2 regions of the Streptomyces sp. NPDC014995 genome follow, and region 1 is predicted to be linked to the other one. Evidence: predicted binding sites of a transcription regulator. Region 1 holds the regulator's gene; the other holds the start of a gene.

Region 1 (3,206 bases):
GAGGGGTCAGGTCGGCGGAGTACTGGCGCATTCGGATGACGATAGGAGAAGCCCGGACGCGATCACGGCGACACGCCGAAACGGGCCGCCAGCGCCTCCCGCTGCGCCCGTACGAAGGCCGCGTCCACCACCGCCCCGTGACCGGGCACGTACAGCGCGTCCTCGCCGCCGAACGCGAGGAGACGGTCCAGGGCGGCCGGCCAGTGGGACGGTACGGCGTCGGGGCCGGCCTGGGGTTCGCCGGACTCCTCGACCAGGTCGCCGCAGAACACCACCTCCGGCGAGCCCGGCACCAGGACCGCCAGGTCGTGGGCCGTGTGGCCGGGGCCCACGTTCGCCAGCAGGACCTGCCGGCCGGCGCCCAGGTCGAGGGTCCACTCGCCGGAGACCAGGTGGCGGGGGCGGACGAGCGTGTCCACGGCCTCCGCCGCCGCCGTCTCGTCGAGACCGTGGCGCACCGCGTCCGCGCGCAGCTCCTCGGCCCCGCGGCCCTTCCGGGTGAGCACCGACTCCGCGCCCACCGCCGCGAAGACCTCCGCGCCCGCGAACGCCGCCGCCCCGAAGACGTGGTCGAAGTGGGGATGCGTGAGCGCGAGATGGGTCACACGGTGGCCGGCGAGCTCCTCCGCCCGCATCCGCAGCCGCGCCCCCTCCCCGAGGCTCGACCCCGCGTCGATCACCAGGGCCGCGTCCGCCCCGACGACCAGCCCCGCCGTGCAGTCCCACACCGGCAGCCGGCAGCGCCCGACGCCGGTCGCGACCCGCTCCCACCCGAGCTCTTCCCAAGTCACCGTCATACGGCGACGCTAGCGGGGGACACCCCGCGCGGCACGGTGCGGCGGGACCGACCTTGCCCCGGGCGTACCCCACGGCCGTACACTGGGCCGGGGAACGCTGGCACTCGGAAGTGAAGAGTGCCAGGCGAGGCGCCAAGGGGACGACTTTCTGGAGGTGTGCGCGCATGCTGAGTGAACGACGGCTCCAGGTACTGCGCGCCATCGTCCAGGACTACGTCGGCACCGAGGAGCCGGTGGGCTCCAAGGCGCTCACCGAGCGGCACAACCTCGGCGTCTCCCCGGCGACGGTCCGCAACGACATGGCCGCCCTGGAGGACGAGGGGTACATCGCCCAGCCGCACACCAGCGCGGGGCGGATTCCCACGGACAAGGGGTACCGCCTCTTCGTCGACAAGCTGGCCGGCGTCAAGCCGATGACGGCCCCCGAGCGGCGGGCCATCCAGAACTTCCTCGACGGCGCCGTCGACCTCGACGACGTCGTGGCGCGGACGGTACGGCTGCTCGCGCAGCTCACCCGGCAGGTCGCCGTGGTGCAGTACCCGTCCCTGACCCGGTCCACCGTGCGGCACGTGGAGTTGTTGTCGCTCGCGCCCGCCCGGCTGATGCTCGTGCTGATCACGGACACCGGCCGGGTCGAGCAGCGGATGGTGGACTGCCCGGCGCCGTTCGGCGAGGCGTCCCTGGCGGATCTGCGGGCGCGGCTGAACAGCCGGGTCGCGGGCCGCCGGTTCGCGGACGTGCCGCGGCTCGTGGAGGACCTGCCGGACGCCTTCGAGGCGGAGGACCGCGGCACGGTCTCGACGGTGCTCTCCACCCTGCTGGAGACCCTCGTCGAGGAGAACGAGGAGCGGCTGATGATCGGCGGCACCGCCAATCTCACCCGCTTCGGACATGACTTCCCTCTCACGATCCGGCCCGTCCTCGAGGCGCTTGAGGAGCAGGTCGTGCTCCTCAAGCTCCTTGGCGAGGCCGGGGATTCGGGCATGACCGTACGCATCGGTCACGAGAACGCCTACGAGGGACTCAACTCCACGTCGGTGGTGTCGGTCGGCTACGGTTCGGGCGGCGAGGCAGTCGCCAAGCTCGGCGTGGTCGGACCGACCCGCATGGATTACCCGGGAACGATGGGAGCGGTACGCGCAGTGGCACGGTACGTCGGACAGATCCTGGCGGAGTCGTAGGTGGCCACGGACTACTACGCCGTTCTCGGCGTGCGCCGCGACGCGTCGCAGGAAGAGATCAAGAAGGCCTTCCGGCGGCTCGCACGCGAGCTGCACCCGGACGTCAACCCGGATCCGAAGACCCAGGAGCGGTTCAAGGAGATCAACGCCGCCTACGAGGTGCTGTCGGACCCGCAGAAGAAGCAGGTCTACGACCTCGGCGGCGACCCCCTCTCGCAGGCGGGCGGCGCCGGCGCGGGCGGCTTCGGGGCCGGTGGCTTCGGCAACTTCTCCGACATCATGGACGCCTTCTTCGGTACGGCGTCCCAGCGCGGGCCGCGCTCACGCACCCGTCGGGGCCAGGACGCGATGATCCGGCTGGAGATCGACCTCGACGAGGCCGCCTTCGGCACGACCAAGGACATCCAGGTCGACACGGCGATCGTCTGCGCCACCTGCAGCGGTGAGGGCGCGGCGCCGGGCACCACCGCCCAGACGTGCGACATGTGCCGCGGTCGTGGCGAGGTGTCGCAGGTGACCCGGTCCTTCCTGGGCCAGGTCATGACCTCGCGCCCCTGCCCGCAGTGCCAGGGCTTCGGCACCGTGGTCCCCACTCCGTGCCCGGAGTGCGCGGGCGACGGACGGGTGCGCTCCCGCCGGACCCTGACCGTGAAGATCCCGGCCGGGGTCGACAACGGCACCCGCATCCAGCTCGCCGGCGAGGGCGAGGTCGGCCCCGGCGGCGGTCCCGCCGGTGACCTCTACGTCGAGATCCACGAGCTGCCGCACGCGCAGTTCCAGCGGCGCGGCGACGACCTGCACTGCACGGTGACCCTCCCCATGACGGCGGCGGCCCTCGGCACGAAGGTGCCGCTGGAGACGCTCGACGGTCTGGAGGAGGTCGACATCCGGCCCGGCACCCAGTCCGGGCAGTCGATCCCGCTGCACGGGCGGGGCGTCACGCATCTGCGCGGCGGCGGGCGCGGTGACCTCATCGTCCACGTCGAGGTGCAGACGCCGAACAAGCTCGACCCCGAGCAGGAGCGACTGCTGCGGGAGCTGGCCAAGCTGCGGGGCGAGGAGCGGCCGCAGGGGCAGTTCCAGCCGGGGCAGCAGGGGCTGTTCTCGCGCCTGAAGGACGCGTTCAACGGGCGGTGACGTCGCGTCGACCGGCGTGGGCGAGACACCCGCGCCGGCCGGTGCGGGCGGCACCGGAGGCTGCTGCCCCGAGGCCCCCGCTCCGGCCCTG
Region 2 (3,206 bases), on a different contig from region 1:
GGTGAGGACGGCCATGTCCTGGAGCATCGCCTTGCGGCGGTCACCGAAGCCGGGCGCCTTGACGGCGACGGCGTTGAACGTGCCGCGGATCTTGTTGACGACGAGGGTGGACAGGGCCTCGCCCTCGACGTCCTCGGCGATGATCAGCAGCGGCTTGGAGGAGTTCGTCTGGATGATCTTCTCCAGCAGCGGCAGCATGTCCGCGATGGAGGAGATCTTGCCCTGGTGGATGAGGATGTACGGGTCCTCCAGGACGGCCTCCATGCGCTCCTGGTCCGTCACGAAGTACGGCGACAGGTAGCCCTTGTCGAAGGCCATGCCCTCGGTGAAGTCCAGCTCCAGGCCGAAGGTGTTGGACTCCTCGACGGTGATGACACCGTCCTTGCCGACCTTGTCCATCGCCTCGGCGATGAGCTCGCCGACCTGCTGGTCCTGGGCGGACAGCGCGGCGACGGCGGCGATGTCGGACTTCTCGTCGATCGGGCGGGCCGTGGCGAGCAGCTCGTCGGAGACGGCCTTGACCGCGGCGTCGATGCCCTTCTTCAGAGCGGCCGGGGAGGCACCGGCGGCGACGTTCTTCAGGCCCTCGCGGACGAGCGCCTGGGCCAGGACCGTGGCGGTGGTGGTGCCGTCACCCGCGATGTCGTTGGTCTTGGTCGCCACCTCCTTCACCAGCTGCGCGCCGAGGTTCTCGTACGGGTCGTCGATCTCGACCTCGCGGGCGATCGTGACACCGTCGTTGGTGATGGTGGGGGCACCGAACTTCTTGTCGATGACGACGTTGCGGCCCTTGGGGCCGATCGTCACCTTGACCGTGTCGGCCAGCTTGTTGACGCCGCGCTCGAGGGCGCGACGGGCGTCCTCGTCGAACTTCAGGATCTTCGCCATGACAGCGGGAGCCCTCTCGAATGTGGGTGAAAAAGACACTGCGCCCCGGGCGCCCGGTTTCTTAAGTGGTCGCGGGGGCCAGGGGCGCAGCTTCGAGCAACGAAATTGTGCTTCCGGTATGTCCGGGTGAGTTACTTCTCGATGATCGCGAGAACGTCGCGAGCCGAGAGGACGAGGTACTCCTCGCCGTTGTACTTCACCTCGGTGCCGCCGTACTTGCTGTACAGCACGACGTCGCCGACCTTGACGTCGAGCGGCAGGCGCTCGCCGTTCTCGAAGCGGCCCGGGCCCACGGCGAGGACGGCGCCCTCCTGGGGCTTCTCCTTCGCGGTGTCCGGGATGACCAGGCCAGAGGCCGTGGTCTGCTCGGCGTCGAGCGGCTGGACCACGATGCGGTCCTCGAGCGGCTTGATGGCAACCTTGGAGCTGGCGGTCGTCACGATCCGACCTCCCCCTTCGGAGATCTCACGGGGTTAACTGTCTGAGGTGGCGACCAGGTCGATCCGTCGTCGCGGGTGCCGGACCTGCCCGTCGCGTTGTTGGCACTCTCCAGTGGGGAGTGCCAGAGCTGAGACTATGACCGGGGTTAGCACTCGGTCAAGCGGAGTGCCAATGCCCGCGGCGCGTCGCGGGGTTTTCCGTGGCCGTGGGGTGCCCCTCGGGTCAGAGGTAGTCCTCCAGCCTTCCCACGGTCAGCCCCTGTTCCTGGACCCGCCGCAGCAGTCTCGTCGTCCGTTCCCGGAGGCTCGGGCCCGTCGTCTCGTCGGGGTCGACGGCGACGATGTCGCCGGGGCGGAGGCGGGGGGAGCCATGGGTGTACGTGAGGTCGGTGGGGCCCATGGAGGCGCGCCAGAGGACGATCGCCGTGATGCCGCAGTCGGCGGCGGCCCGCAGGGTGGTGGCGTCGTAAGTGCCGTAGGGCGGGCGGAAGAGGCGGGGGCGCAGGCCGAAGCGGGACTTGAGCTTGTCCTGCTGGCCGCAGATCTCGGCGCGCTGGCCGGCGTAGGGCAGGCCGCGCAGGGCCGGGTGGTCGAGGGTGTGGTTCTGGAGGTTCGCACCGACGGACTGGAGGCGGGAGAAGTGGGCGTAGGCCGGACCGACCACGCTGTCCGTCAGGAACATGCTCACCGGGAGGCGGAGTTCGCGGACCATGTCGACGAAGCGGGGGTCACGTTCGGCACCGTCGTCGTAGGTGAGGAAGACGACCCTGTCGCGGGTGGGGATGTGGTCGACGACCGGGGGGAGGTGGGGGTGGCGGCCGGGGGGCGGTGGTTTCGACGCGGGGGTGGGGGCGGGGGCCAGCGGGGTCGTCAGGCCCCAGCGGCGGTACGGCGGCTGGTGCGGCGCGGGGCCGTGGTGCGGCCGTACCCGGTCCGGCGTCCTCCCGCCCAGGTGGTCGGTCGGCTCGACGGACCGGGCGCAGCCGGTCAGCGTCGCCAGGATCAGCAGTGCGGCCGCCAGCCCCCGGGTTCTCACAGGTAGTCCTCCAGGCGTGCCACCGCGTATCCCTTCTCCGTGACCTTGTTCAGGAACCGGCGGATCATGTCGGGCATCGTGCCCTTCCAGTGGTCGGGGCCGCGGAAGTGGCTCAGGACGATGTCGCCGGGGTGGAGGTCCCGGTCCCACTCGCGGTAGTCCCAGTGGTCGGCGAAGACCTCCTCGTTCCAGAGTGGGGCGTACTTCACGCCGCAGGCCTTCGCGGCGCGCAGGGTGTCGCGGTTGTAGTTGCCGAACGGCGGACGGAAGAGGGTGGGCCGCTTGCCGTAGCGCTTCTCGATCACGTCCTGCATGCCGCAGATCTCGCGCTTCTGGCGCTTGTAGGACAGGCCCGGCAGGTAGGGGTGGTGGAGGGTGTGGTTGTTCAGGCCCACTCCCCCGCGCTGCATCTTCTTGAAGTAGCCGTAGTCCTCCTTGATGAGGTAGTCGCTGAGGAAGGCGGTGTACGGGATCTTCAGCTCGGTCATCATGCGCAGGAACGCCGGGTCCTTCTCGGCGCCGTCGTCGATGGTGAGGAAGACGACCTTGTGCTTGGTGGGGACGGTGGTGAAGACCGGGGGGAGGTCGAGGTCCTCGTGGTCGTCGACCTCGAAGCCGTCGCGGGTGGTGATGTGCGGCTTCCTTACGGGGGGTTCGGGGGCCCTCAGCGGGACCTTCCTCAGGCCCCAGCGTTTCGCCGCCGCGACCCGGTCCGCGTAGTCGGCGCGCAGCTTGTCCGCGTACGAGTTCAGGGCGCCCTCCGGCGGGGCCTGGCCGGGCTGCTGACCGGGGGCGGGACGACTGCCGGCGGGGCCCGGGCCGCCGCCCTGCGCACAGCCCGA

What was found. The regulator HrcA, encoded in region 1, represses chaperone genes, less so after heat shock. The targets are predictions, from matches to a motif close to TTNGCACTCNGNNNNNCNGAGTGCNAA.
Region 2: the regulator HrcA is predicted to act here: its motif matches at 1,475-1,501, upstream of groES (co-chaperone GroES).

What each region holds. Positions count from the first base shown of each region.
Region 1 is NZ_JBIBVX010000020.1:13,480-16,685, reverse strand. Features, by position in the region: gene ACF1A1_RS32855 (DUF3097 domain-containing protein) at 1-31, opposite strand, end outside; gene ACF1A1_RS32850 (MBL fold metallo-hydrolase) at 63-797, opposite strand; gene hrcA (heat-inducible transcriptional repressor HrcA) at 962-1,978, shown strand; gene dnaJ (molecular chaperone DnaJ) at 1,979-3,115, shown strand.
Region 2 is NZ_JBIBVX010000004.1:149,745-152,950, forward strand. Features, by position in the region: gene groL (chaperonin GroEL) at 1-888, opposite strand, end outside; gene groES (co-chaperone GroES) at 1,020-1,328, opposite strand; gene ACF1A1_RS10250 (polysaccharide deacetylase family protein) at 1,552-2,364, opposite strand; gene ACF1A1_RS10255 (polysaccharide deacetylase family protein) at 2,361-3,206, opposite strand, start outside.